3 regions of the Paenibacillus sp. FSL R7-0128 genome follow, and region 1 is predicted to be linked to each of the others. Evidence: predicted binding sites of a transcription regulator. Region 1 holds the regulator's gene; each other region holds the start of a gene.

Region 1 (10,658 bases):
CGGCCTTCATTCCTGCTGCAAGCCGGCCCACCCCGCTTAGGAAAATAGACTGCGCCCCATACTCCGTAGCCATCAGAAGCGCCTCAGGAGCCGGTACCGCTGTAGGATCACCGCTTACGCCCTTGTGGATCAGAGCCGCCAGCCGCATCTCTTCGAACATATCCAGATTGTTGTTGCTCGCCGCACCGTCTGTCCCCAGAGAGACCTTAACCCCGGCTCTCAGCAGCTCAGGAACACGGGCTACCCCGCTGGCCAGCTTCAGGTTACTACCGGGGTTATGCGACACGCCAACGTTATGGCGGGCCAGGATCCCGATCTCTTCATCGTTCAGATGAACCCCGTGGGCAATGAGCGAAGGACGGGTGAACATCCCGAGCTTCTCCAGATGCGCGACCGGACGCAGGCCGTAGTCGGCCACGTTCTGTTCCACTTCATGGCGCGTCTCGGACATATGGGTGTGTATTGGCAGGTCTAGATCATGGGCAGCCTGCACAAACTTCATGAAAAACTCTGGAGGACAGGTGTACGGGGCGTGCGGTGAGAGCATGGTCGTAATTCTGCCGTCAGCCTTGCCGTGCCAGTTACGGGCAAAAGCAATCGCCTCAGCAAGCTTCGCTTGCTGTACCTCTTCCGGGCACAGCCCAATTACGCCGCGCATCAGCACAGCACGAATACCGGACTGCTCCGTTACTTCCGCTACCCGGTCCATATGATCATACATATCGAGGAAGGTGGTTGTGCCGCCCTTCAGCATTTCCAGTACAGACAACGAGGTTCCCCAATATACATCATCACCAGTGAATTTCTCTTCCATCGGCCACATCTTCTCCTGCAGCCAAGTCTGAAGCACCATATCGTCGCCGTATCCGCGCAGCAGTGACATGGCCGTATGCCCATGGGTATTGACCAGACCCGGCATGAACAGCAGACGGCTGCCGTCTATGACCTGTGCACCATCCTCCACTACCGGCTCAGCTTCACCTATGTAAGTAATCAGATCATTCTCCAGGGACATGTACCCGCTCAGTACCGGCTTGTCACTGCCCGGAACCAGGAAGTGCCCATTCTTGATTATCGTGATCTTACTGCTCATCTTCAGCCTCATCCTTTCCATCATGCAAATAATAGGCCAAGCTCTGCAGATCTGTGGTGAAATCTGCGGCATGAATCCGGATATTGGCAGGCGTCTTGAGAATAACCGGTGCGAAGTTCAGAATCGCTTCGATACCGGAATCCACAAGAATATCGGCTACGTTCTGGGCTTCGCTGTCAGGCACGGTAATAATCCCGATCCGGATGCCCTGCGAGCGGATGGTACTGCTTAGCTCCTCCATCGGCTGCACAACCAGCGAGTTGATCTGCTGGCCCACCTTCGGCGGGTAGGCATCGAAGATGGCAGTAATCTTCATCGTATCCTTCAAGTAAGCGTTGTAGTTAGACAAAGCATGACCGAGGTTACCGGCTCCAACCAGTGCAACATTAATTTGCTGGTCAAGCTTCAGGATATGGCGGATCTTCTCAATCAGATAAGATACATCATAGCCGATGCCTTTTCTGCCAAAATCACCGAAATAAGCCAAATCCTTACGGATCTGGGCGGGATTTAGGTCAAGCTTCTGGCCCAGCTCCTGAGAAGAGACTGTGGAGATTTCACGTTTTTGGAGATCGTTCAGGAAACGCAGGTACACTGGGAGCCTGCGCACGACGGCCTCCGATATTTTATCCGATTTCATGTATTCTCCTCCTTAAAAGTTTTGTTAGCCTACACTTCATTCCGTACAATTATAGCAACCGTGCCCCGCCGCCTGCCGGAGTGGCAGGACAGGCGGGAACGGATCTTCAGGATAATCATGACTTATTAATAATAGCAATAGCAGATGAATTAGGAAACCCCGCCGTCATCCAGCCATTCGGCAATTCTCGGGACCATCTGCTCGGTGAGCATATGCTCCATCTTGGGACCGGGGAGCGAGTACAGAAAGTACTTTCCGTAATGCGATTCAATCACTCTGGTATCGTACACAATTACGATGCCCCGGTCCTGCGCCGTGCGGACCAGCCGCCCGAAGCCCTGCTTGAAGCGGATGACAGCCTGCGGCACGGACAGCTTCATGAACGGATTCTTCTTCTGTGCCTGAAGCAGCTCTGACTTCGCTTCTGCCAGCGGGTGATTCGGCGGCTGGAACGGCAGTCTGACAATCGCCAGGCAGGTCAATGCTTCTCCAGGGATATCCACCCCTTCCCAGAAGCTGCTGGTACCCAGCAAGACCGAAGCCGGGCTGTCCTGGAAGCGGCGGATCAGCTTGCTCCGGCTGCCGCCTTCCACACCTTGTCCGAGTACCGCGATATCCTGTGAGGCAAGTGCCTCCTTCAGCGGTTCATACACCTGGCGCAGCATCTTGTAGGAGGTGAACAGCACCAGCATCCGCCCCCGTGTTGTTACAGCTGTCTCAGCAAGGGAGTGCACGAGGGTGTCCACAAAGCGGGCATCCCCAATACTCCCCTTGACGCTCGGGAAGTCCCGCGGAATGACCAGGAGAGCCTGCTCACGATACTTGAATGGCGACGGAAGCAGTGCAGTCATCAGACGCCGCTGCTCTGCAGCCTCGCCAAGACCCAGGTTATCAATCATGAACTGGAAGGATTTATCCACGGATAAGGTGGCCGAGGTCAGGATAATGCTCTTCTTCTTATCGAAGAACAGCTCCCTGAGCTGGGTGCTGACATCTACAGGAACAGCATACATTTGCAGCGACTTGCCCTTATAATTACCGCTTCCCTCCAGCCAATACACGATATTCTCATCGTTCAGACTCATGAAGAAGCGGATCTGCTCTCTAATGGATGCCAGATCCTTGAATAACCCGCCGATATCGGTCACAAGACTGTCTGAGGAGGATTGGCTGTCCGTGTCACGCATCTCACTGAGCATTTTGTCGCCCTTGCGGATGATATCGCTCAGACTGAGGTTCAGTGTATTCTCAAGGGCAGCCAGCTCCTCCCAATCCTTCGGCTTCTTGCCCGGCTGCAGGCGTGCCACCAGCTGGCCTGCTTCACCGGCCCCTGCATCGCTGCGCTCGGGCAGCAGGCTGAAGAGCCGGTCGCTGAGCGCATCCCAGGACTCCTTCACCGTCAGCAGATCGGGATAGATCCGGTCGATCACGCCGCTCCATTCGGAAGCCTGCTCACTGCCCGAAGACTGCAGACTCTGGCGGAGGGCAGGCAGCTGCCCGCTCCGGCTATCCTTATAGAGTCGGGTGAGGGTATGGGCGAATGTGAAATATTTCATCTGCATGCCAAGATGCTTGCCGGCAATATCCTCCAGATGATGGGCTTCATCAATTACAAGATGGTCGTACGCCGGAAGAAGCTGATGCCCGGCTTTGACATCTGCGAACAGCTTGGAATGATTGGTGACCACCACATCGGAGATCCCGGCTTCATGCTTGGCCCGGTGGTAATAGCATTTGCGGAACCACGGACAGGCGCGTCCCAGGCAGGAGTCGGTATCACTGGCCACCGTCTCCCAGAAATCGCCGCCCCGTCCGCTTAAGTTAAGCTCCTCATCATCGCCGGTCGTCGTCTGAGTCAGCCAGACAAGCATTTGCGCAGCGGTGAGCGCTTCTTCCCTTGGACTCGTAAAGTCCTTTTTGTTCATTCTATGTTCGAACTTGCGCAGACACAAATAGTGCCCTCTTCCCTTAAAGATGGAGGCCTTGAACGGGAACGGCACAACGCTGGTTAAGAGCGGAATATCCCGCTCCCGCAGCTGGTCCTGAAGGTTAATGGTATGCGTGCTGACCATCACCTTCTGATCGCTTTTCACACTATGGTAGATGGCCGGAAGCAGATAACCCAGCGATTTGCCTGTGCCTGTTCCCGCTTCAATCAGCAGATGCTTGTCCTGCTCAAGCGCTGTAATGACCTCATGGATCATCAGCTCCTGGGCTTCTCGGCTCTCATACTGGGGAAGAACAGCCTTCAGCCGCTTGGTTACCTCATCCATATATTCTTCAAAGGTAATATTCTCCAGCGGATTGACGCTTCCTTCCTCCCGTGGCGTAGCCAGCTCTGCCCAGTCCCCCACAGCCAGCGCAAGCTGGCGGTAGAAGCTCAGCTCACCTTCCGGCTGAAAGGTCTCCATCTCCCGCTCCCGCAGCAGTCCGTCGAAATACCAGGCCAGATCACTGTCTTCGTCCGCGAACAGCTCATTCAGCCGCTGAATCGTCAGCAGCGGCAGACTCTGCAGCTCTTCCAGACATTTGAGCAGCACAATAGCCGTGGCAAGCGCATCACTGTCCGCCTGATGGGGACGGTCATGCGTAATGCCGAAGTGGCTGCTTACCGCGCCAAGCTGATAGGTGCTCAGCGAGGGAAAGCATATTTTGAGAAAATCGATCGTATCCAGAATCCGCCCCTGAAACGGCAGGTAGCCGCAGCGGTCCAGCGCATTCTGCAAAAAATGAAAATCAAACGCGACATTGTGTCCGACGAGGACTACATCATCCAGCAGCGGCACCAGCTCCATCATCATCTCATCGAGCTCCGGCGCATCCTGTACATCGCTGTCTGTAATTCCGGTCAGGCCCGTAATAAAAGGAGGAATTGGCGCTCCGGGCTTGACATAGGAACCATACACCCGGGAGATCGTCCCGTCTTCTTCTATAATGGCAAGGCCAACCTGGATGATCTCTCCCACAGATTGGGTTCCCGTAGTTTCAAAATCAAGCACGGCAAATTTCATTATAAGTTCTATTCCCTTTCACTTGAGACTCTTTATCAGCATAACAGAAGTTACGAAAAAAGGCGATGCACACCCCGGGAAGTGGGGCGCATCGCCTAAAGAAACCGAGGATAAATTATAAAAGCGAAACCAGCTGATGGCCAAACTCCAGCTTCCCGCCCCGTCTGCGGCACACCTCCAGATTCACGTTCGGCTCCGGCAGATCAGGATCATGCAGCAACGACAGGCTGAACAGCTCACTGGCTTCATTGAAGCGTTCCTGGGAAGCCCGGATACAGCCCAGAGCATTATAGATCATCGCCTTCAGCTTCACCTCACGGATCAGGCCCAGCATGTGATTCAGATGTCCCCAGGCGGTATCGCCTTCTCCCTCCTGCAGATAAGCCATGGCCAGATACAGGCGGGCAGCGAGGCTGTCCGGATATTGTGCCGTAACCTCCCTGAACTGTTCAATGCACTTGCGGTACATCAGCAGCTTATAATAGCCCTGGCCCCTGACAAAAGCATCCATCCCAAGCTCAGGGGCCTCCTCTTCCGGCAGCTCCTCCGGCTGAACCTGAAAATCCGCCTGTTCCCGGAACTCGCTTAGCTTCTCGGCGAAGACCAGCCATTCGTCCATTACATTATCACTGATGCGGTGGAGCATATTATACTTGGATAAAAGATCGCTTCGGCGGGCACCCTCCGCAGTAGGATAGTCGGCTTTGATCTCCTGGAGCATCTTGTTCATCTCAGCAAATAAATGTTGAAACACCGGACATCCCACCCTTACTGATAATGAAGTCAGCTTAAGCTTGCCTTACTTCATTATCAGCAAGTACAGGGGTCTTCATCCCTGCCATTGATTACATGGCTCAAAGCTCAGAATTCAGGCAATCGTCGCATGAATCTCATGATCCGCCAGCTTCACCGGCTTGTTGCCCGCATCAACGAACACTACAGTCGGCTTGTGTGCCGCCAGCTCCTCGGAGGACATGACAGCGTAGGATATAATAATCACTGTATCGCCAGGCTGTACCAGACGCGCCGCTGCCCCGTTCAGACAAATGACGCCGCTGCCGCGCGGACCTGGAATGACATAAGTCTCCAGACGGGAACCGTTATTATTGTCCACGATCTGCACCTTCTCGTTCTCCAGCAGGTCTGCGGCTTCCATCAGATCTTCATCAATGGTAATGCTGCCCACATAATTGAGATTGGCTTCAGTGACCGTTGCCCGGTGGATCTTGGATTTCATCATATGTCTAAACAAGAGCGTGTGCCTCCTTAGGAATAAATACATTATTATCAATGAGACGGGTTCTGCCGAACTTCACGGCCAGAGCCATTATAACCTCTCCGCCCGCATCCGTCAGCCTGCTGCCGCCTTCCAGCTCTTCCAGATCAGGGAAGGTTAGAATCTCCGCATAATCAATGACCGCAAGCGGCGATTCAGAAATGACCGAGACCAGCAGGGCCCGTGCTTCATCTACCGTACGAATGCTGCCCTCTTCCATAGCCTGGCGCACCTCGCGCAGGGAACGAGACAATACCAGTGCCTGTCTGCGCTCCTCGCTGCTCAGATAGACATTGCGGGAGCTAAGCGCCAGCCCATCTTCCTCGCGCACAATGGGACAGGCGATAATATGCACGTTCATGTTAAGGTCAGACACCATCCGGCGGAGAACCGCTACCTGCTGGGCATCCTTCAGTCCGAAGAAGGCGTAATCCGGCTGCACGATATGAAACAGCTTGCTGACCACAGTAGTTACTCCGTCAAAATGTCCCGGACGCGAAGCGCCGCAGAGCTGTGACGTAAGCGAGGAGACCGATACGCCTGTACGGATCGGCTGCGGATACATCTCTTCTACACTTGGGATGAACACCAGGTCCGCACCTTCACGTTCAGCCAGCGCCAGATCACGCTGCTCATCGCGCGGATAGGAAGCAAAATCCTCATTCGGGCCAAATTGCAGCGGATTGACAAAAATACTCATCACCACCGTGCCGCTCTTCTCCCCTGCCTTACGCAGCAGACTGGCATGTCCTTCATGCAAATATCCCATGGTAGGCACAAAACCAACAGGGCCATGGCCCCCTTGACGCATATATTCGAGCGCTTCGCGCAGTTCAGCAATCGTTCGGATCACTCTCATTTTATTTCACTCCTTTGCCGGCATTGCCGTATAAAGATTCCAGAACGGTCTCGTCCGCGCTAAAGACATGCTCTTCCGCAGGGAACGAGCGGTCCTTCACTTCCTGAACGTAGCTGGTGATGCCTTCACGAATTAGAGTGCCTACATCGGCGTAGGTTTTGACGAACTTTTTCTCCCGGTAAGGCGAGGCATACCGCAGGACATCATGAAATACCAGAACCTGTCCGTCACAGTAACGCCCGGCACCGATGCCGATGGTCGGTATGCTGACAGCCTTGGAGATGGCTTCTGCCACTTCCTCCGTGACCAGCTCCAGTACAATGCCGAATGCCCCGGCTGCTTCCAGTGCCTTCGCTTCGTCCATCAGCCGCTGCGCATCCTTGGCATCCTTCCCCTGAATCCGGTAGCCGCCGATCATATTGACCGACTGCGGGGTCAGGCCGATATGGCCGAGCACCGGAACTCCGGCTGCTACTACAGCCGACACTGCGGAGCAGATCTCAAGGCCGCCTTCCATTTTGACCGCATGGGCCTGGCCTTCCTGCATCAGTCTGCGCACACCGCGCAAGGTCTCATCCACGCTTCCGTGGTAGGTCATGAACGGCATATCAGCCACTATAAAAGTATTAGGCGCCCCGCGCTTCACCGACCGGGTATGGTAGACCATATCCTCTATGGTAACCGGCAGCGTGGTGTCATAACCAAGCACGACATTCCCCAGGGAATCACCGACCAGAATCAGGTCGATTCCGGCTTCCTCCGCCAGCAGGGCTGAAGGGTAGTCATACGCGGTCAGCATGCTCAGGGGCACCCCGTCCGTTTTCATTTTTTTCATTTTGACAATATTCAGTGCGTGTTTGTCTGCCATGTCGCTCTCATTCCCCTTTTCCATAAAATACGCGGTATCCGCGCAAACAAAAAAACCCTTTAGCATGGTCCGCTAAAAAGGTCCGAAGGGCAAAAAAGAGTCACTCGCGATCGTCCCTTCTGTCTCGGTCCTTACGGCTCAGAGCAGAATCCAACGTAACCGTTACATCCAGTTATGAAGGTACATCCGGTAAATAGGTGTCCTGTTAAAAGATACAATTGCGTGAGTACAGCTCGCCATGCGATGCCGCCTCATGAGGACAGTATACCAAAAAAACACAAAAATAAACACCTTAAAATATGACATGGCCGCTCCCGTGGTCGTGAGGAGCGGCCTTGTTGACAATTTTCGAACTATATAAATTGCAAAATAATTTCAGAATGTGATGGTTGTGACTCCAGAGAAGTTTTGGGCTTCCGGCCGCTGTTGTCCCCAGATTCCCTGATTTAAACCGCTGTTCGCGGTAGAAATCCGGTGACTAGCTTATGCTTACGATGCGAGCTTTCCTACGGAAAGCTTTCAGGCGGACGCTACCGCTCCTACAGCTCCAAAATTCCCCTCCGCCACTTTTCCCTATCTGTTTAAACATTCTAAAATCCTCTAAAATGGGGCAGTTCCAGCCACCTAGTAGTTCATCAGATCTATACGTATGAGAAATACTTTAACTAATGGCTTGCTGAGGGTTTACCTCACCCTGATTAAGGTGCACGGAGTAGTCTTAGTTGTAATTTGTACAACTAAATCGCCGGATGTGCTGCCGAATCTCTGTTTAGTTGTATTTCCTGCAATTAAAATGCCTCTATTTCTGGATTTTCGCCAATCCGAGCAAATTTAGTTGTACAGACTACAATTAGAAGAGGAAGTCTACCCGTTCCACTGTTTTTAGTTGTACAGAATACACTTATCCCTATTTTTTCGCTACGAACGTAGCTTCATCCCTTTATGGAATGAAATCACTTGTTCAATTCTGATGGTCTACTAGATCATTTCAATTTCTCCGGACAGTACGCTCACTACCTCACCCGATTCGTTACGCAGCAGCAGCCCGCCGTTATCGCTCAGTCCGACAGCAGTGGCTTCGGTGCGGCCTTGGGGAGTATTCACGTATACCTTACGCCCGAGTGTCACCGACATGGACTCCCACAGCTCCTTCACGGGCTGGAAGCCTTGCTCCATATATACATGATACAAATACTCGAGTTCCTCCAGCACGGCTTCCGCAAGCCTTGTGCGGTCTACAGGAATGCCCCCGCCTTCGATCAGCAGCGATGTACCGATCCCGCGCAGCTCCTCCGGATAGTCTTCCTCCGTCAGATTGGCAGCGATGCCGATACCGGCGATGCAATAATGCAGCCCGCCTTCGCGAAGCGAGGATTCCAGCAGGATTCCGCAGATTTTGCGGCCGCCGGCCAGCAGGTCATTCGGCCACTTGATGCCGGCCGGCACCCCGGTAACCTCACGGATGGCTGTGCAGACAGCCACTCCGGCGAGCAGCGTCAGCTGCGGAGTTAAGGCCAGCGGCAGAGCTGGACGCAGCACCAGGCTCATCCAGATTCCTTTGCCGTGGGGGGAGTGCCATTTACGGCCCATCCGCCCGCGCCCGCCGGTCTGAGCTTCGGCCATGACCGTTGTTCCCTCCGGGGCGCCGCCCTCGGCGAGTAGTTTGGCTTCCTCCTGTGTGGAACCGACAGTATCCAGCCGCTGAATGCCTTTGGCCCAGCCGGGAACGAACGCCTCCCGCTTCAACACACCGGAATGCTGCGCATGACCGCTATTCATCTCTATCCATCCTTTGCGCTGCTTGCAGCAGTAATTGGTTGTCATTGGCAAGGTCACCTGCCGCGACAGCCAGAAGAAGCTGGTTCAGCAATACGCCCAGCCACGGGCCGGGACGCTTCTCCAGCGCCGCTGTCACCTCATGGCCGCTTACCGCCAGCTCAGCGAGCGTGCGGATCGGCATCTCTGCAGTCCAGGACCGCAGGAGGCTGGTGGTGACAGGGGGGATGGAGCTTGCCTTTGTAGGCGAGTCAGGGACGGCTGCCGATGTGGCGGGTGAGACTGGAGCTGTGGCAGGGACGCCTGCCGATCTGGCGGGTGCGCCAGCATCTGCGGCCGGGACGTCCTCCGCCGTGGCGGGTGCGACTGGAGCCGTGGCAGGGACGCCTGCCGATCTGGCGGGTGCGCCAGCATCTGCGGCAGGGACGTCCTCCGCCGTGGCGGGTGTGACCGCGGCTGTGGCAGAGACGCCTGCGGCCGGGCCGCGCGCACCTGCGCTAACAGCGGACGCGGCGTCAGGCCCCGCCGCCTCAAGCAGCGTCAGCCACCCTTCGGCGGCTGACTGGCCATGGCCCAGCACGGCGGCGATCCACCGCCGCCGCAGCCGCTCCCCGGCGCCGGAAGCCTCCGGCCGCGCCGAGGACAATGCCGCGTCCCAGGCTTCGCGGACGCGGAGCACGGCGACGATGCCAGTGCGCGTCGCCCCGGGGAACGTCCATGCCCGCAGGAGCTCGTCGGCGCACTGCGCCGACGATCCCAGGGCATGCAGCAGGAGCGCCCAGCGCAGGCGGGCGCTCTCCAGGTTCCCGAGACCGGCGAGGCGGGCGGCGGCAGCCGCCAGGTCCCGGCCGGTCCAGGGGAACGGCGCTTTGCCGCGCGGCAGCAGGCCGCTGCGCAGCAGGAGCCCCAGCCCGCGCTGCGGGTGCGGGCCTTCCAGGCTGCGCTCCACCTCGGCGCGCACCCGCTCCACAGCAATATGCGCCAGCTTGTCACGCTGGCGCAGCAGACCGCGCCAGGTATTCTTCGCAATCGCGAAATCCAGCACGGAAGCAAAACGTACGCAGCGCAGCATCCGCAGCGCATCCTCCTCGAAGCGTTCCTCCGCTTCGCCTACACAGCGGATCACGCGGAGCTT
Region 2 (9,593 bases), 2.8 Mb from region 1:
TGAATGACCGCGGATACCTGCGCCTGCGCAAGGGCCGCCATCCGCTAATTCCGGCCGAGCAGGTTGTGCCGCTGGATGTGGAGCTGGGCAATGATTACCGCTCCATCATCGTGACCGGCCCTAATACGGGCGGGAAGACGGTGACCTTGAAGACGATCGGCCTGCTCAGCCTGATGGCCATGTCGGGTCTCTTCATTCCGGCCGAGGAAGGCAGCCAGTTGTGTGTCTTCGATGCGATCTACGCCGACATCGGCGATGAGCAGAGCATTGAGCAGAGCCTCAGTACCTTCTCCAGCCATATGACAAATATTATATCCATTCTGAAGCGGATGACACCGAAGAGTCTGATTCTGCTCGATGAGGTCGGTGCAGGAACCGATCCGGCCGAAGGCTCCGCACTGGCGATAGCGATTCTGGAGAATATTCACCGGACGGAATCCCGGATGGTTGCCACTACACATTACAGTGAATTGAAGGCATACGCTTATGAACGGGCAGGCGTTATTAATGCCAGCATGGAATTCGATGTGCAGAGCCTGAGTCCTACTTACCGGCTGCTGGTCGGTGTACCTGGACGAAGCAATGCGTTCGCTATTGCTGAACGCCTCGGGATGCCAAATGCAATCCTTGAGCATGCGCGCGGTGAAGTGAAGGAAGAAGATATGCGTGTTGAGCATATGATTGCATCCCTTGAGGAGAACCGCCTTACCGCAGAGAACGAACGCATACGGGCGGAAGAGATTCGCCGTGAAGCGGAGGAGTTCCGTAAGCGGCAGCAGCAGGAGCTGGAGAAGCTGGAGGGCTCACGCGACAAACGCCTTGAGAAGGCAGAGAAGGATGCCAGCGAACTTCTGGCCAAGGCGCGCAAGGAAGCCGAGGAGATTATCAGTGACCTCCGCCGCCTGGCGCTGGAGGAAGGCGCATCCGTCAAGGAGCATAAGCTGATCGAAGCGCGCCGCCGGCTGGATGAAGCAGAGCCTGCGCCACGCAAGAAGGCTGTGCCGCGCAGCGCGGTCAAGGCGCCGCGTAAGATTCAGCCAGGGGATGAAGTGAAGGTAGCGAATGTGAATCAGAAGGGCCTTGTGGTTGAGCTGAGTGGTACCAAGGAAGCGGTGGTACAGTTCGGCATCATGAAGATGAAGGTCAATCTGAGTGATCTGGAATTCCTGGCCTCCGCCCCGGATGCTCCTCCGCCGGCTCTGCGCAGGGCCACAACGGTCAAGCGTACACGCGATGAGAATATCCGTAATGAGCTTGATCTGCGCGGTGCGAACCTGGAGGAAGCCATTATGGAGACCGACCGCTTCATCGACGAAGCTTTTCTCGGCAATCTGGGGCAGATCTCCATTATCCACGGCAAGGGGACGGGGGTCCTGCGGACAGGAATACAGGAATACCTCCGCAAGCACAAGCATGTCAAAAGCTATCGGCTCGGGAACTATAATGAAGGCGGCGCGGGTGTGACGGTAGCTGAACTGGAGTAGCGCCCATAGTCCGGCAGGGAAGAGGGAAAAGTGTGCAGGATAATATTGATCTTTTGCTGGAACATCCGCTGGGGGCGCTGCTAGGCTACTTCACTGTCGCCATATTGGGGCTGGTCGTATTCCTGTCCTTCTTCGAAATGGTGACGAAATACAACTGCTGGGAAGAAATCCGTAAGGGGAATGTGGCCGTAGCCATGGCAACCGGAGGCAAAATCTTCGGAATCTGCAACATCTTACGCTTCAGCATTGAAGCGGGGGCATCCATCTATGAGACGATGAAATGGTCGGTTGTAGGCTTTTTGCTGCTGCTGCTGGCTTACTTCCTGTTCGAGTTTTTTACTCCGGTCTTTTCAATTGATGAAGAGATTGCCGCAGATAACCGGGCCGTAGGACTGACAGCCATGCTGCTCTCCATATCCTTGTCCTATGTTATCGGCGCGGCCATATTCTGAATTAGGGGGCAGGGAGATGAAGCTGCTGATTCGGATTCTGTTTTTTTCAGCCCTGGCTTTTATAGCGGCCGGCATTATATATTTAACGGTGAATTGAACCGAATGTGAGTAAGCGAAGGAGATTATACAGATGGAGACAACAGTTTGCCCATGGTGCCATACCGAGATTGTATGGGATGAGGAGTTTGGCCCCGAGGATACCTGTCCTCATTGCAATAACGAGCTTAGCGGCTACCGCACAGTAACGATAGGTGCAGAGGATCTGGAGGATGAAGAGCCGGATACGCAGGAAGCTTCCGGGGAGGAAGAGATCAGCGACGATAATTTGTGGGATGACGACGACAAGGATAGTGTGGTGCCTGTATGGGGTACGCTGGGCCAATTCGGCGATGACTATGATCTGAAGCGTTATGAGGACAAGGTCTCAGGCTTGCTGGCTGCCCAGCTGGAAGCTCCGGAATGTCCGCAATGCCATGAGCTGATGCTTCACTCCGGTACGCAGCAGGTGGACGGGTTCACCCCGGCAACGCCGGAAGCGCTAGGCGGCGCAGCCGTGCTGAAGCCTCCTTTTGCGCTGAATCTGTACGTCTGTCCTTCCTGCTTCCATGTGCAGCATAGTCTGGCGCAGGAAGACCGCATCCAGCTTGTCCGCAATCTCAGCACCGCAGCCGAATAAAGTTCGGATTCATGCTTTCCCTGCCGTCTGGACATGTTAGTAATAGATGATGTGTCTTAGGACGAGCAGGGAGGGCTAAGCATGAGAGGTTCTGAACGGGGACAGGCGGCGCTGCTGCTGGCTGTAGGCGGGCTATACCTTCTGGCTACAGTGCTTGCAGGGACGTTCCTCAACGTATATCTGTGGAAAAGCCGGCAGAACTTCGCCATGATCGGCTGGTTCACCGTGGCCCAGCAGCTTGCGGTGGGTCTCAGCTTTTGGCTGGGCGGCAAGTGGGTGAAAGAACATAACAAAATGAATGCCCTACGGCTGGGAATTGCCGTATCGGGCTTTTTTTATTTGCTGGTGCTGTGGCTGCGGGGCGACGCGATTCATTACATTTGGCCGCTGGGCGGGGTCCTCGGGCTATCCATCGGGCTGTACTGGCTGGCGTTCAATATTGTTTTCTTCGAGATTACCGATGCCAAGAACCGCGATTTCTATAACGGGTGGATGGGCCTGCTCGGTTCCCTGACTGGAATAGCCGGACCCTGGGTGTCCGGCTGGATGATCTCCCGCTGGCAAGGCGGACAAGGCTACCGTATGGTATTCATACTGTCGTTATGTATCTATGGGTTGGCTGCTGTGCTCAGCTTCGGCCTGCGCAAACGGCCGCGCGGTGAAGCCTATCTCTGGCTGGAGCCCTGGCGCGAGCTTACCCGCAGGCGCAGTCCTTGGCGGCCAGTTGCGGCGGCGCTAGTATTTCAGGGCATCCGGGAAGGCGTATTCTCCTTCCTGATTGGTCTGCTCGTCTACATTGCAGCACAAGAGGAGAGCAAGCTGGGACAGTTCGCCCTGCTGACCTCCGCCGTCTCCCTGATCAGCTATTATGCGGCCGGCAGATGGTTCAAGCCCCGCGCCCGCCTCGGCGGTATGCTGGCAGGCAGCCTGCTGCTCATCGCCTTCCTTCTTCCGCTGCTATGGAAGGTGAACTTTACGACCCTCCTCATCATGGGGATCGGGACCTCACTCTGCCTGCCCCTCTACATGCTGCCGATGCTGTCCACCAGCTTCGACCTGATGGGAGTGTCCGAGGAGAGCGCCGGCAAACGCGTGGAGCTGGTAGTGCTCAGGGAGCTTAGCCTGATGAGCGGCCGCCTCCTCGGCCTGCTGATCTTCATCGCCGTGCTGTCCCTGGACCAGTCCCTGCGGACGATCACGCTGCTCATGCTCCTGCTGGGGGCCGCGCCGCTGGGGAGCTGGGTGGTGGTGCGGGGGTTGCTGGGGCAGAGGGGGAGGTTTTGATTGTTTTCATCAAATATCTAGGAAGCGGGTGAGAAGATGTACGAGTTTCATGGCTGGGCTACGATCCGGGAGACATTTGAAGAAGATTCTGAAAATTTAGAATTGGTGTTCAAAAATATACAAAACTTTATCTTAGAGTTGGGTTGGAGTGATGGACTCCTAAAAGTCTATCCCGCAAATGGGACGTATCATCTTGCTGTAGGAGGATTTTTGAATCACAAAAGTTTCGAGGCCGGGGAGATCATTGAGCTATTTCAATTCATCGCAGACCAAGCACCGGGTTCTTATGGCTTACTCTATACAAGAGATGATGAGGATATCGAAGGCTACGATAACGAGTTCAAAGTCTACGTACTAGCCCGAGGAACTCTAAGGCGGCAAGAGGATGTCTGGTTATCACCGTTTGTTCCGGTCGTGGAGGATGACATATTATAGTGACCAAGCAGGAGAGGATTCATATGTTTGCAATGAGTGTAGATGAAGTTAACTTAGAGATCAAGAGAATCAATACGCATTTAAGTCGATGCTTATGGATGGATTTTGAATTTTGTCGCATGGATGCAGGACAAATTGTTTTGTCAGGTAGCATTGACCAAAGTAGTAATGAATATGCGATAGATATTGAGTTTGAAGAACCTTATTTTGTTTCAACTTTATTTTTATGGCATACGGATACAGCCAAAGTTTTTATTGAACTAGCCAATGATGATGAAATCATTGACTTGAATCAAAAATATAGGGTAGAACTGGGGAATTATATTTTCAAAATCAGTGTAGAGGGTTTTGATAAAATTCCAATTTTTATAGCAGCAAAAAAAATATCATTCAAAATATTAGAAGGAGATCCTTTTCCAAGAAGTAAGTGAAAAACTTGAATACTGCCATGTAGGATATTGATGGTTCTTGAGACACTTAGTCAAAAAAATTATGGCATGAAGATGAGTTTACAATAGCGGACCCATTCGATTTTTAGATTTAACCAACAACCTTGGGAGGCCTAGAGTCTTTCAAGATTGTTTTGATTGGCGAAATTTACTAATCTATATAGAATATAAAGATATATGGTTAACTAAATATACCCTTCTGCGCAACATTTGTAATATAAATAACCGTCCAAAGTTCGAAAATTAAGGGCGTGCGAAACAAAGTTTTTTTCAATAGAAAACCACCCCCCAATATCATCCAATCAAAACTGGAAAATCGGTGAACTCCCCCATAGTAACTGCCGTCACATAAGCAAAGACCACACCAGCCCTGCTTGCTATTACTGAACATCCTTTTCCACTGCTTCTTCCAGCAGCCTAAACTCATTTCTATAAAACTCAATCAAGCCGTCCCGCTTCATCCATGCCAGCTCTCTGGACAAGGCGCTGCGGTCTACATCCAGATACTCGGCCATCGCTTCTCGATCAAAGGGAATCGTAAAAGTTTCTGTTCCAGCATCACGCATCACTCTTGTTAAATAAGTTAGAACCTTATCCCGAATAGTCGGCATAATTAGACAATCATTCCGGTCATGCAATTCTAACGCACGTTCGGCAATACTATCAAAAAGATTGCCAAGTAATTGTTCGTGACCCATACATAGCTTCGTGCAACGGCTCAATATGCTTTGGATAGGAATAAAGAGAACCTCAAGCGGTTCTATGGCCTGTACTGACATCGGGCATCTTCTTCCACGGCTGGCAGCTGTGAGAACAGCGGTATATCCACCCGGGTAATGGAGGGATACAATAATTTGTTTTCCTTTGACGTTCAATTTCGTACTTTGAGCGAGGCCCTGCAATATGATGCCGACATCATCAACGTAATCGCCCTCACGGACAACCATCTCATCTTTTGCATATTCTTTGCGTGTGGCTGACAGACATTCAAGCATTTGGGGAATATCATCTGGAGCAATCCCTGTAAATAAACGTGATTGGCAGAGGGATTTTAAGTTATTCTGAGCGGCTTCGCGTTGCATGTGCAACATCCTTTTTCTTTTTACTATACTATATTAATCATACATACACACGAAGTTTAGCCACCTTGTCTAACGTCAGAACGGAGGAAGAGCAATGCAAACGAAAGAAGATTCAATCAAAGCGAGAAACCGGCTGTTAGCCTCCAAGGTTATGAAAAATCTGCAAAGCAGAAAATTTGAGGCCTATTACTGTGACAACGCCATAGAAGCTGCGGAAAAGGCGCTATCCTTAATTCCGGAACAGTCTTCGGTATCTTGGGGCGGTTCAGTCACGCTTGAGGACATCGGGCTTCTTGACCGGGTACGCCAAGGCAACTATGCAGTCATTGATCGTGATACAGCGCAGACGATGGAGGAACGTTATGACCTCATGCGCCAATCTCTTTTGTGCGACACCTATTTAACCAGCTTCAACGCGGTTAGTGAAGATGGGATACTGGTCAATATCGACAGTGTGGGCAATCGGGCGGCAGCGGTTACTTTTGGACCGAGAAGTGTGGTTGCTGTCGTGGGGATGAATAAGGTGTGCAAGACCGCTGAAGATGCAGTGATAAGAGCCAGAACCTATGCCGCTCCCATTAACGCAAACCGTCTTTCGAGTTCGTCCAGCCCATTTTTACATTCACCGCAAAAAACGCCCTGCCTAATCAATGGTGCTTGTGCAGATTGTAAATCAGAGGATTGTATCTGTTCTTACATCGTCGAAACAAGAATGTGTAAAACAGCGGGGAGAATAAAGGTTATCCTCGTTGGTGAATCTCTGGGATTTTAATTTTTTCGGCACCGTTCGGTTAATTTCTCGAATTGGTGTCTTTTTGTTAGTTTTGATTCTATGTCTCAGCACACCTCCCTCCAAAATTCTCCGCCGCAATGTTATATTAGTTGTAGTTATATGTAGTTATAGTTTCACAAAAGACAAGGAGACCCCATGAACATTAAAGTACTAATCGTTGAAGATGACCCGATGGTGGCGAAGTTTAACCGGCATTATCTGGAGCAGGTTCCGGGTTTTGAGTATGCGGGCTGGGCGGCGACAGGGGATGAAGCGAGAACTATGCTGGAGGAGCAGCAGGTAGATCTGGTGCTGCTGGATATTTATATGCCGCGTGTCAGCGGGCTGCAGCTGCTCTCTGCTCTGCGGGAGCAGGGGAGCAAGGTGGATATCATTGTGATCTCTGCCGCCAGTGACAATGCCAGCATCCGCAAGGCGCTGCAGAACGGGGCCGTGGATTATTTGATCAAGCCGTTTGAGTTTGCCCGGTTTCAGGCGGCCTTGTCAGCGTATCGTGAAGATTATCAGCTAATGCACAAGGAGCACCTAAGCCAGGAGCAGCTGGATAAGCTGCTGCGGCATTCGCTCGGGACGGAAGAGGAGAAGTACGCTGCCCTGCCGCTGCCCAAAGGGCTTGCCGAAGGCACACTGGAGAGCATCTGGAGCACAATTAACCGGCTGGAGAGCCCGGTGTTCTCCACGGAGGATATCAGCAGTCATGCGCCCATCTCGCGGATCTCGGTCCGCAAATATCTGGCTTTTCTAACGGAGGCAGGTATTCTGGAAATGGAGCTTAGCTACGGGGCGGTAGGCAGGCCGGTGTATATGTATAAGGTGAGACCTGAAGGGCATGAGCTTATCCGTAAATATCTATGAGCGTTCTCTTAAAATAAAACGGAGTCAAGGTGTCCCGAGGCTGCCCCAGGCGTTCCATGACTCCATATAGCCGTCACATTAGCTGTGAAGGTTATTAAGCTATGCCATACATAAGCGTGCGCAGAATCAATCGAAGGCCTGCTGCAGAGCCAGCGGACTGAACTCGTTAATGATTTTATAGGCTACCAGGTGCGGGTTGTTCATGTCATTGTCATAGATAATCATGTGATGCTTGCCCTTCAAAATAATGTCGAACCGCTGCTTCCGGTCGGCCTGGACGATGGTAATGTAATAGCTGTACTTGTTGTCTGTGCTCACATTGCGGGCGGATTTCATCAGGCGGACGCTGGAGAAATCATCGTAGATCCGCTTAATCGCTTCCGGCTCAGTAAGCACAATATCCTTCTGTTCACCGGGAACAGAAGATAGGCGGGTAATTTCCAGAGCGGCGATATCTTCCAGATGGATGGTTCGGGTAACTACTCTTTTGAATGAAGTATAGCGGCTCGCGGTGTAGCTCATCAGGGAGACACCGGCTGCTGCCAGAACAGCACCGGCCAGCCAATATTTTTCGCTTTTTTCCATAGTTTCTGTTCCTCCTAGTGATACGGTTGTATAAGCTCTAATTATAAATCTATAAACACATTCAAGCAAATTCACTACCTTTATTTACTTTATCATTTCTTTAATTACTAAATATTCTTGTCAGGGCTCCTTCAGGTTATGATGATTGTGAAAATATGCACAATAACAATTGGAGGAGAACTGAATGAACAGAAAGAGATGGGGAAGTCTGCTGGGCAAGGGGTTGCTGCTGGCAAGTCTGGTGGTATTGCCTGCATGTAACAGCACCAAAGGGGAGTCTACGGACATTGTTATTATCGGCGGCGGCGGCGCGGGAATGACTGCTGCCATTGAAGCGCATAATCAGGGAGCCAAAGTGATATTGATCGAAAAAATGCCTATGCTTGGAGGCAACACCGTCCGTGCGGAAGGCGGATTGAATGCGGCAGGAACACCTTATCAGGCAGCGGCTGGCATTACAGACAGTCCGGAGCTGCATTTCGAGGATACCATGAAGGGCGGCAAGAACCTTAATAACCCGGATCTGGTCAGAACACTTACGAACGGTGCGGCGGTTTCGGTGGAGTGGCTGAAGGAGAATGGAGCCGAGCTGTCTGAAGTGGGACGCGCAGGCGGGGCAAGCGTGAACCGGATTCACCGTCCGGCAGGCGGGGAAGCGGCAGGGAATTTCATCGTAGTCGCGCTGAAGAAGAAGCTGGAGGAGTACAAGATTGATATGCGCCTGCGGACGACTGCCGATGAGATCGTCAAGAACAAGGACGGCGTGGTTACTGGAGTGAAGGTGACGGATAAGGATGGCAAGCAGTACACGATTAGTGCGAATTCCGTTATCCTGGCGGCTGGCGGTTTTGGAGCTAACATGGACATGATCAAGGGGTACCAGCCGAAGCTGGAAGGGTTCTCTACCACTAACCACCCGGGCGCAACCGGCGATGGTACAACGATGGCAGAGAAGATCGGTGCCAAGCTGGTAGATATGAAAGAAATCCAGATTCATCCGACCACCATTCCGAATCAAGGCGTGCTGATCACGGAAGGGGTACGCGGAGACGGTGCGATTCTGGTCAATAGCGAAGGCAAGCGATTCACGAATGAACTGCTGACCCGCGATGTCGTGTCCCAGAATATTTTGGCCCAGTCCGGTAAAGTAGCTTACCTGATCTTCAATGATGAGCTGCGTGCGAACCTGAAGGCAACTGAGGTTTACTTTGGAATGGATTTGGTCAAAGAAGCGGCAACACCTGAAGAATTGGCGGCACAGATTGGTGTAGATGGCAAAGCGCTTGCGGATACACTGAAAACGTATAATGGCTTCGTTGCTTCCGGCAAGGATACAGAGTTTGAACGGCCGGATCTTGAGCTGTCTTTTGAAAAGGGTAAATATTATGCAATTCAGGTAACACCGGGAATCCACCATACCATGGGCGGAGTAGCAATTAACACCCAGGCTCAGGTGCTGGATACCAAGGATCAGGTCATTGCCGGGCTGTATGCTGCG
Region 3 (10,658 bases), 2.8 Mb from region 1:
AGACGGCGACAAAATTGTGACAACCGAGCAGTACAATGACCCCGATTATAATTATCACGGGCAGAACTGGTACACTATCGGCAGAGACCATGCAGCGTTTACAGATCCATTCTATGACACAATTACAGGGACAACGATGGCTACGTTTACTGTTCCTTTCCGGGATACCACGAATACCTTGCTGGGTGTCATGGCCGGAGATATCGATCTCAAGACGCTGCAGAGCAGGATCGAACAGACCAAGGTGGGGAATACAGGCTGGGCCTTCCTGCTGGACAAGCAGGGGAATTACATTGCCGGACCGGATGACGAGAAGAATATGCAGCTGAAAATAACAGATGAAAAAAGCGCAAGTCTGTCCGCAGCGGGAGCAGAAATGCTTCAGCAGAATCAGGGGATGGTAACCTATGCCGATTCCGGCGGGACCATCCAGATGTATTATGAAAAGCTGCCGGATACCGGCTGGATCGTGGGTCTTGCCATGCCGGAACAGGAGCTGTATGCGCCGCTTAAAGGGCTGCTAAGGTCTATTCTGCTGGTTAGCTTTGCAGGTCTTATCCTGACGGTAGCAGCCGTATATCTATACAGCCGCTATATTACCCGTAAGCTGACTCGGGTCAATGAGATGTCCCGGCAGATGGCTGCCGGAGACTTCACCGGGAAGCTGGAGGTAGACAGTGAGGATGAATTCGGCAATATGGCCGGGCATTTGAACCAGATGATTACCAATCTGAGCAGACTCCTGGGGACCATTGCCGATCACTCGCTGCAAGTCGCCTCGACCTCGGAGGAATTAATGTCTAGCGCCAACCAGACCAATCACACCACAGAGGCTATTGTGGAGAATATTCAGGATCTCTCAGCCGGAGCGGATCAGCAGATGCAGTCCACCCGCGAGTCTGCAAGAGCGATGGAGGAGATGGCCGCCGGTGTGCAGCGGATCGCGGAGGCCTCAATGGACACCGCAGCAGCGGCTGGGCGGGCGGCAGGCCAGGCGCAGAACGGGTATTCCGTCATTACGGAGGCGGTGGACCGGATGGAAGAGATGGAGCGGACCGCCGCAGATGCTTCCAGCATGATTACCTCTCTTAGCGCACAATCCCAGCAGATCGGCAACATCATTGGTCTGATCAAAGGCATCAGCGATCAGACCGGCATGCTGGCCTTAAACGCGGCGATTGAGGCTGCCAGAGCGGGCGAATACGGGCGGGGCTTCTCCGTGGTTGCCGGTGAGGTGAAGAAGCTGTCCGAGCAGACAGCCGAAGCCGCCGGGCATATCAGCACCCTGATTCTTGAGATCCAGCAGGGCAACCGTGCCGCATCCGATGCGGTGCTGGCGAATGCCGGTGCCGTTCAGGAAGGCTCGCGGATGGTAGGCGAGGCCGGGCGTCTGTTCACGGATATTCTTGGCGGCATCGGCGAGATTAACACCCAAGTTCATGAGATGTCTGCTTCCTCCGAGCAGCTGCTGGCCGGAACCGAGGAACTAACCTCCTCGGTGGCGGAGATGGCAGAAGTGGCCAGGCAGGCGGCAGAGCGTTCCCAGAGCGCTGCCGCGGCCTCCGAGGAGCAGCTCGCCTCCATGGAGGAGGTAGCCGCAGCCTCTACCGAGCTGGCGAAGATGGCCGATGGGCTACAGCAGGCAGTGGCCACGTTCAAGGTTAACTAACAGAGCAACAGTGCTAACCCCCTGATAGGTCTTCGGACCAGCACAGGGGGTTATTTATATAGATTCGCTCCCCTTCCTTCCCTTCAAAAAAGCCACCAGCTCGCGGTTGACCCGCACCGGCTGCTCATGATTCACGCCGTGACCGGCGTCCGGGATGACCGTGTAGCGGAACCCGCCAGCATCCAGTGTTCCAGTGAGCTCCCGCTTCTGCTTCAGCTTATAATCTCCCAGCAGGAAGTATAGCTGATCCCGGAACGTAACCGCTTTCTCTTGTTCGTAGGGCTGAAGCTTATGGGCGAACATCGCCTGCTGGTTATGATTCTGCATTAACAGCACCAGATGCTCCCCGACTTCGGGATGCTTGTCGAACAGGCCTGAGGCCGGGGAGCTGAGCTTGCGGGCTGCCTTGAGCAGATTGCTGCGTGTAGGAACAAGAATCTCCGGGAACATCATCATCAGCGTATGTATCATGCTTTTAATTGGAGAAATGATTATTCCTCCCTCCATGCAGACAGCCTTCAGCGCTATTCCCGGCCCGTTCACCATGTAATTGAAGGCCATATATGCTCCGTTAGACACTCCTGCCACACAGAATTGGTCAAGCTTCAGCCCATCTGCGACCTTGTTAATCCAATCCACCTGGTCAAAGGTCCGTTTATGGAACAGCTCACCTGGAACACTCTTCCCCGGTCCTCCCAGCGTATCTACCGCAATGCAGCGGAAATGCCGGGACAACTCCTTCATATTCAGCAGCCACATCACCGCCGAATTATCGCCTACCCCGTGTAATAGGAGCAAGGGCGGTGACTCCGGCTCTCCCGCTGTTATACAATGAGTTGTCCCATAAGGGGTCTCCACATCAAGCTCCTGAAATTCCGTCCCCCACGCGTCAAGAAGCTCGTTATAGGACCTTAGAACCTGTTCTTTGCCGGACTCGCTTTTAAATACCTTGATCATTTTCATACTCCACCTTCCGGTACTTCATTATTCAAAAAAAACGGACATCTCCCCAAAGGAAGACATCCGCTTGATATAATCGTGCCGTATTAATTGCTCTTGCGGTGGCGGCCTCTCATATACTCATTAATCTTGAGATCCAGCAAGCTGCTGATTGCTATTACATTATCCGAGGTAAAGGACTTCTCCTGCATAAAGAGCTGTTCCATTCTGCTGCGGAGCATCTGAATTTCATCTTCCAGCGAGAGCCTGCGTGCATTCGCATCTTCTCTGGCAGGAGGTCGCCCGCTTCCGGAGCCACATTTCCCGCCAAAGGAGGATAAGTAATAATCTGCGCTCAGCACAATCACCCTTCCTGATGTAGTATTGCGCGTCATCCAGATAAGAACTGTGTGGTTCTATGCAACCAGATATGAAGCGCCTTTATTCCCGGAATAAGAGGTCCATGTAAGTGTATTACAGGTGTTTCTTGTCCTTAGAGTAAAATAATACCATATCAGAAGGTGATCGGCTATAGTTCTATTTACTTCTTTGTCGAGCCTTGTCAGGCCCCTTCCCGGGCCAGCTGTGAGACAAATGCCCCAATTCGCTCAACCGCTTCATTCAACTGGGACACCGAGGTGGCATAGGAGCAGCGCAGATAGCCTTCTCCGCCCAGACCGAAGACACTTCCCGGAACGGCGGCGACCTTATATTCAAGCAGCAGACGCTGGGCGAACTGGTCGGAGGTCAGGCCGGTGGCCTGGATACTAGGGAATGCATAGAAGGCACCCTGCGGCTCATGACACTCAAGTCCCGCCTCCCGCAACCCCTTGACAATCAATCGGCGGCGCTGGTTATAAGAGTCTGTCATGCGGTCCTTCTCTTCCATTCCGTTGGTAAGGGCCTCCAGCGCAGCCACCTGGCCCATCGAAGGCGCACACATGACGGTATACTGGTGAATCTTCAGCATGGCTGAGATCAGGTCCGGGTGACCGCAGGCATAGCCCATCCGCCAGCCGGTCATGGCGAAGGCCTTGGAGAACCCGCTGACCAGGATCGTCCGGTCAAGCATCCCCGGCAGCGAAGCGAAGCTGACATGGTTGCTTCCATACGTAAGCTCGGCATATATCTCATCCGAGATGACGATAAGATCATGCTTCTCTACCACCTTGGCAATCGGCTCCCAATCTTCACGGCTCATGATGGCACCCGTCGGATTGCTTGGATAGCAGAGAATCAGAATCTTCGAGCGCGGGGTAATCTTGGCCTCCAGATCCTCGGCAGTCAGCTTGAAGTTATTCTTCCCGAAGGTCTCAATGCCTACCGGAATACCGCCGCCGATAGCCGTAATCGGAGAATAAGAGATGTAACATGGCTCGGGTATCAGAATCTCGTCTCCTGGAGAGATCAGGGCACGCAGAGCCAAATCAATGGCCTCGCTGCCGCCGACTGTGGCGATAATCTGATTCGCCGGATCATACTTCACGGCGAAGCGGGTCTCCAGATACTCGGCAATCCCCTCGCGGAGCTCGGGCATTCCGGCATTGGAGGTGTAACCGGTGAAGCCTCGTTCGAGCGAATAGACGCAGGCCTCTCTCACATGCCAGGGCGTCTTGAAGTCCGGCTCGCCGACACCGAGCGAGATAATATCCTTGCTGCCTGCCGCCAGATCAAAAAACTTGCGGATGCCCGAAGGCTGAATCTGCTGGACCAGCGGGGCCAAATAAGAGTTCATCGACTTGCCTTTATCTCCTGTGTGCTGAGCGTTATTAATGATCATGACATTACATCCTTCACGGAGATATCATCAGACGGTTGTCTTCCTCATGCTCTTCAAAGATGATACCGTCCTGTTTGTATTTTTTGAGCGTAAAGTTCGTCTTGGTAGAGAGCACAGCATCAATCGGTGACAGCTTCTCAGACACAAAATTAGCGACCTCGCGCAGATTGCGTCCTTCCACTTCCACCAGCAGATCGTAAGCGCCGGACATCAGATAGACGGATTTAACCTGCGGATACAGATAGATCCGTTCGGCAATGCCCTCGAAGCCGCGGCCCCGTTCCGGCGTAATCTGCACCTCGATCAGCGCCGTCACCCGTTCATCATCGACTTTATCCCAATTGACTACCGTCGCGTATTTCACAATGACATGATCCTGCTCCATTTCAGCGATCACGGTCTTCACATCTTCTTCCTCCGCACCAAGCAGGGTCGCCATTAATGCCGTTGAGCTTCGCGCGTCCTCCTTGAGCAGTTCCAGCACTTTCCTCTTCAATTCATTCATTCTCAGGGCCTCCTGCAAAAAAGAGTTTAGTATTAATATGACATGAAAAGTGCCGTTCTGCAAACAAAATAACCCCGCCGAGGCGGGGCTATTTGACTTCATTCCCTTTATATTTTCTCCTGCATGGCCGGGTAAGCGCTCTAATGCTTCACAGGGCCATCGCCAGGGTTACATATAATAGGAACCGTTATGATGCTGCTGGACGTTCGGCTGGTGCTGCGAAACATTCGAATGCTGGTTATACGCTCCTGCCCCGCCTGTTTTCTCACGCACGAACTGCTGCAGCTTCTGCTGGGTCTGCTGGGCACTCTGAATCTGCTTGTCCACATCCTGGCGCAGCGCTTTGCCCGGAGGGGTGTACATGTTCATTTGCGACATCTGCATGTACAATTCCCCCTGAATTCTGAGGGTATCCATAGTCAGATCATTGAATACCCGTCTGACGGCGGGACAATTCGATTCTGTAGCTGCTGTGGTGTACTCGCGGACAGTCCGCTTCAGATCAGCCAAAATTGTGTTCAGTAAATCTTCATCCGCCATAAACGGTGTTCCATTCTGTGCGTACACAGTAAAACCTCCTTCAAAGTTTGTGGGTTCTGTTATTGCGGCTGTGATGGTGCGTACTGCTGATGCTGATGGAGCAGCTGGACCAGCATATCCATGTGATGGGTATGACTCTGAATCTGCTGGATGCAGATCCCCTGCACGGCAGAGTTCTGAGTGGTTCCGGCTGTAGCCGCGAGCTGCTTAATCAGCAAATCCTCATTGGAAATGGAATCGGCAATGTATTCCAATTCTTTTCCGCTAAGTGCCTGCATTTGGTTAGATTGCATGTTCGGTAGTCCCTCCTTCTGGTTGTTCAAGCGTTCCTTAGTATGCTTCAGGAGAAGGCTGTTTATGTGCCAGAAGGTACATTAAGCAAGCTCACATATGATGAATAATCCTTAAGGTCTTGACGCATGAGACTCTTCAATAGTGCAAATAATAATACTCTGAATGACATAAAGGAGCGAACAGATCTATGAAACTCGTCAGCGGGCAACTGCCCTGGGAACACACACTGCCTGAGCCTCCGGTATATCCGGTGCTTGAGGAAGATATAACCTGCGACTGTCTCATTGTAGGCGGCGGGATGGGCGGAGCGATGATGTCTTACCGCATGTCCCTCAGTGGAGCAGATACCGTTCTTATCGATAAAAGAACGATCGGTACCGGAAGCTCCCACGCCAATACGGGACTGCTGCAGATCGCCAATGACAAGTCGCTGACAGCTTGCATGAATACTTTTGGGGAAGAGAATGGCGTGCTGTTCTACAGACTCTGCCAGCAGGCCATGCGTGCGATTCTTGACCTGCCCGGCAAGCTGGACATCGATCCGCAGATCATCGAACGCACCAGTCTGCTCTATGCCAGCGTCCCGGAAGATGTGGATATGCTGAAGCTGGAGAATGAGAATCTGATCAAGCACGGCTTCGACTCGGAGTTCTGGGAGGCGGAGAAGATCCGCGCCCATTACGCCTTCTCCAAACAAGGTGCGCTGTATTCCAAAGGAGATGCGGAAACCAATCCGCTGCGGACGGTACACAGCCTGATTCATAAAGCGCACTCCGGCGGGGTAAGGGTCTATGAGCATACCGAAGCCCTTCATTATGAGTACAATCCAGACGGCGTAATCTGTCATACCGGACAGGGGCGGATTGTTGCAAAGAAAGTCGTCTTTGCTATGGGGTACGAGACCCAGGAGATGAAGAAGGACCGGGGAGCAGAGCTGATCAACACCTATGCTATTATGACCGAGCCTCTGCCACATCTTCCAAAATGGCATGAGCAGAGCCTGCTCTGGGAAACGGCCCGGCCTTATCTGTATTTCCGGACTACCCCGGAAGGCCGGATTATCGCCGGCGGCAAGGATGAGCAGCTTACCAGCGTGGAGCGGCGTGAGGTAAGGGTCCTCTCCCAGTGTGAGCGTCTGGTCGAGGAGCTTACGGCCCTGTTCCCGGAACTTCAAGGAATCAAGGCCGAATATTCCTGGGGAGCGGTCTTCGGCTCCACCCGTGACGGATTGCCTTATATGGGGCCGCACCCGGAATTCCCGCATTGCTACTTCATTGAAGGCTATGGCGGAAACGGCACGGTCTACAGCATGATTGCCGCCGAGCTGCTTGCCGATACGCTGGCCGGCAAAAGCCGTCCGGAGCTGGAGCTGTTCTCGCTGACCCGGTCGGCCAAGCCTGCGCCCTCCCCGGCGATACAACCTTAGAGCTGCAACACAGAAAGGGATGCCCGCATAGCCTGATGGCTGCGGAGCATCCCTTTTACATGAGAACAATATAGGATAATAGCTTATTGCGCTTTTACAAATTCAGCCGACTTAATCCCTGCCTGACGTCCGAAGATAATAATCTCGGCTACCGAGTTACCGCCGATACGGTTCTCGCCGTGCAGCCCGCCGACCACTTCTCCTGCCGCGAACAGGCCCGTAATCGCCTTGCCGTCTTTGTTCAAGACCTCAGTGTTGGTGTTGATCACCACTCCGCCCATCGTATAGTGAATTCCAGGGCCGATCTGAATCGCATAATACGGAGCACCGGACAGATCATTATCCATACCGGTTGTTCTGCCGAACTCGGCATCCGACTTACTTTTCACCGCACTGTTCCATGTTTCCACGGTGGTCTTAAGTGCAGCGGCTGGAACCTTCATCTGATCCGCCAGTGCCTCGATGGTATCTGCGGTCTTGACTACACCCATCTTGATGTATTGATCTACCGCCTTGACACGGGATTTCACTCCGGCGTCGAACACGAGATAAGCGGATTTCTCAGGAAGTGTATTAATTGAAGCCGTCACCTTGTCACGGGTATCCATCTCATTGCCGAAGCGCTTGCCCTCAGCAGATACAAGAATAGCCCCTTCTCCCCGGACCGCTTCACCGATCAGGTAGGATTTCTCCTGCTGTACAGTCGGGTGAACCTGAATCTGATCCAGGTCTACGGTAGTTCCGCCGACCTTCTCAATCATGGCAATGCCGTCGCCGGTGCTGCCAATCTGGTTGGTCGTTACCAGTCCTTGCAGATCCGGGCGAACCTTGGCAATCAGTTCCTTGTTGGCACCGAAGCCCCCGGTGGTTACGATAACTGCTGCTGCGCTGATCGTTTTGTCATCGGCCTGGTTGAACAGCACCTTCACGCCGTTCACCTTACCATCCTGTACCGTAAGCTCCTTCACATCCGCATTGACGAACAGCGGAATTCCCTGCTCCTGAACATTGCGGACAAGTCCTGCTACAAGATATTGTCCCACGGCCGAGCCGTCCTCCGGACGATGGGTACGCTTCTCCTTCATACCGCCGGTAATTGTAATATTGTTCAGGCGGATTCCGATGGAATCGAGCCAGTCAATGGCACCTGCGGATTGATCCACAAAGAAGTGCAGCAGCTCCTTATTGTTCGTATCATGTCCGCCCTTAAGGGTCTCTTCATAGAACAGTTCGTTGCTGTCTTCGATGCCCTGCTCCTTCTGGAACTTGGTCTGCGAGGCATTCATCCCTGAGGAGGATTTGGTCGTATTGCCGCCGGCAACCGGCATTTTCTCTAAGATAACCGGGTTCATGCCGGCTGCTTTGGCTTCCAGCGCAGCAGACATTCCAGCACCGCCCGCGCCGACGATGACGATATCATATTTATCCTTTAACTGATCGTACGGAGTATAGCTCGCTTCGGATGCTCCCGACACGGCCTCCGGCTTCTCAGTAGGTGCAGTGGTTGCTGCCGGCTCTGTAGCCGCGCTGCCTGCCTCCTTGCTCTCATTCTTGCTGCTGCCCGCATTGTTGTTTCCGCAGCCTGCAATGACCAGCATCACGGAGAGAATGAGGATAAGCGCCGCTGTTAATCTCTTATTCATGTGAGTTGTGCCCCCTTGTGCATATTTTCACAATTATCATAGCGCCAAAGAAGCGGTTTGTGGAACCTTCCGTAAATTATTAAAGAGTTTTGTAACTAAAGTAAGCGGGTATGCGGACCTTAAATGTTCACACACCCTCCTCCTCCTTCACCTCATAAGGCACATCCACGATAAAATGTGCTCCCGGCCCGCAGCCGGCGGCAAGCTCAAGATGACCCTTGAGTTTGTCTACACTTTTCTTCACCAGATATAGGCCGATTCCCCGCTGTTCACCCTTGGAGGAGTAGCCCTGAACGAAGATCTTCTCCCCCAGGCCCGCCGGAATTCCCGGACCGTTGTCGCTAACCTCGCATAGCAGACGCCCTTCTTCATATTGAAAAGCAAGCTCCACCCGCTTCACGGGTTGCTCACAGAGCTCCCCCAGCGCCTCCAGAGCATTATCCAGCAGATTGCCGGCAATCGTAATCAGCTCATGAATCACCTGCGGATCAGCCGGCTCCGGCAGATAGCTGTCTCCGGTCAGCAGCAGCTCCATCCCCGCTTCGCGTGCCCGGCTCAGCTTCCCCAGCAGAAATCCGGCCAGCACCGGGTCCTTGATCTGTCTTGTGATCGACCCGATCTCCTTCTGGTAATTGCTTACCGTTCCCAGAATATATTGCTGCAGCTCATCATACAGACCCATATGCGTCATGCCCATAATGACATGCAGCTTGTTCATGAACTCATGGGCACCGGAGCGCAGCGCTTCTGCATAGACCGAGACTCCCGACAGCTTCTCCGCCAGCACAGCCAATTCGGTTTCATCCCGGAAGGTAGCAATCGCGCCAACGATGTTCCCGTTCACCCGGACTGGCAGGCTGTTCACCAAAAGAGAGCTGTCTCCCAGCTCCAGCTCCCGGTCCTGTATCCCCTCTCCCTCAGCCAATACCTGCTCAAGACCCAGCTCCGGCCAATACTCGGCAATCTGCCGGTTCATGGCGCTCCCGCCAATCCCCGCTGCCCGCAGAAGCCGCTGTGCTTCCATATTAAGGATGGTAATCCGCGCCTCCTGATCTACGGCAATAATTCCCTCACGTGTGGATTCCAGCATCGCACTGCGTTCCTGGAGCAGCTTGGAGATGTCCTCCGGCTCCATCCCGAACACCATCCGCTTGATCCGGGCCGCCAGAATGAATGCTCCTCCCGCTCCAAGCAAGGCTCCCGAGACCAGAATCGCAATAATCGTCCACTCATTCATCAGGACCAGCCGCTCGACCCGCTCCAGGGACAGACCGGCAATGACCACACCCACCTGATGCCCCCGGTTGTTATAGACTGGCACGAAGCCGCGCAGGGATCTGCCGAGCGGACCAGCCCCTTCGGAGATGCTCTCCCCTCCGCGCAGCGATATCTCCTGGCCGCCTCCCGCAAAGGGCAGACCGACCAGCGAAGCATCCGGATGAGAATAGCGGATTCCCTTCATATCTGTCACGACCACGAACATAATATCATTGCGGCGGGCGATCCTTGAGGTGTAGTCCTGAATCTCCTTGCTGTTGCCCTCACTGAGTCCCTCAGAGACCAGCGGAATCAGGGCGATGGTACGGGCAATCGTAATCGCCTTATCCTCCAGTGCCTGCCGGGTCTGCGGAATAATCTGATTCCGGAAAATAAAATATAAAATCAGCAGTACCAGCAGGACAACGGCAGACACCATGACGGCAATCATTGTGCGCAGACTGTAGCTTTTTTTCCTGGCCACTGGTGCGAAGACCTCCCTTCATATCCCATATTCCTATACCATTCGAACTATATTATTTGAACTAGAATTTGTAAAGCTACTCCAGAGTGATTGTTTCTGGGGATGGAACTATGCAGCAAGC

What was found. The regulator Rex, encoded in region 1, represses fermentation and respiration genes when NADH is low (regulators of the CRP and FNR family bind a similar motif). The targets are predictions, from matches to a motif close to TTGTGAAATATTTCACAA.
Region 2: the regulator Rex is predicted to act here: its motif matches at 8,241-8,258, upstream of NST26_RS08460 (flavocytochrome c).
Region 3: the regulator Rex is predicted to act here: its motif matches at 8,812-8,829, upstream of NST26_RS08475 (flavocytochrome c).

What each region holds. Positions count from the first base shown of each region.
Region 1 is NZ_JBBOCD010000001.1:4,876,386-4,887,043, forward strand. Features, by position in the region: gene NST26_RS20535 (amidohydrolase) at 1-1,093, opposite strand, end outside; gene NST26_RS20540 (redox-sensing transcriptional repressor Rex) at 1,083-1,733, opposite strand; gene dinG (ATP-dependent DNA helicase DinG) at 1,883-4,744, opposite strand; gene NST26_RS20550 (tetratricopeptide repeat protein) at 4,860-5,498, opposite strand; gene panD (aspartate 1-decarboxylase) at 5,613-5,996, opposite strand; gene panC (pantoate--beta-alanine ligase) at 5,989-6,879, opposite strand; gene panB (3-methyl-2-oxobutanoate hydroxymethyltransferase) at 6,881-7,747, opposite strand; gene NST26_RS20570 (biotin--[acetyl-CoA-carboxylase] ligase) at 8,726-9,526, opposite strand; gene NST26_RS20575 (CCA tRNA nucleotidyltransferase) at 9,519-10,658, opposite strand, start outside.
Region 2 is NZ_JBBOCD010000001.1:2,075,465-2,085,057, forward strand. Features, by position in the region: gene NST26_RS08410 (endonuclease MutS2) at 1-1,484, shown strand, start outside; gene NST26_RS08415 (DUF350 domain-containing protein) at 1,517-1,936, shown strand; gene NST26_RS08420 (hypothetical protein) at 2,067-2,612, shown strand; gene NST26_RS08425 (MFS transporter) at 2,694-3,896, shown strand; gene NST26_RS08430 (Imm7 family immunity protein) at 3,933-4,331, shown strand; gene NST26_RS08435 (hypothetical protein) at 4,355-4,762, shown strand; gene NST26_RS08440 (Crp/Fnr family transcriptional regulator) at 5,161-5,862, opposite strand; gene NST26_RS08445 (lactate utilization protein) at 5,957-6,634, shown strand; gene NST26_RS08450 (response regulator) at 6,791-7,510, shown strand; gene NST26_RS08455 (hypothetical protein) at 7,637-8,095, opposite strand; gene NST26_RS08460 (flavocytochrome c) at 8,280-9,593, shown strand, end outside.
Region 3 is NZ_JBBOCD010000001.1:2,085,643-2,096,300, reverse strand. Features, by position in the region: gene NST26_RS08515 (methyl-accepting chemotaxis protein) at 1-1,669, shown strand, start outside; gene NST26_RS08510 (alpha/beta fold hydrolase) at 1,724-2,626, opposite strand; gene NST26_RS08505 (aspartyl-phosphate phosphatase Spo0E family protein) at 2,716-2,970, opposite strand; gene NST26_RS08500 (aminotransferase class I/II-fold pyridoxal phosphate-dependent enzyme) at 3,171-4,388, opposite strand; gene NST26_RS08495 (Lrp/AsnC family transcriptional regulator) at 4,402-4,893, opposite strand; gene NST26_RS08490 (spore coat protein) at 5,062-5,460, opposite strand; gene NST26_RS08485 (hypothetical protein) at 5,493-5,726, opposite strand; gene NST26_RS08480 (NAD(P)/FAD-dependent oxidoreductase) at 5,915-7,153, shown strand; gene NST26_RS08475 (flavocytochrome c) at 7,237-8,796, opposite strand; gene dcuS (DcuS/MalK family sensor histidine kinase) at 8,924-10,537, opposite strand.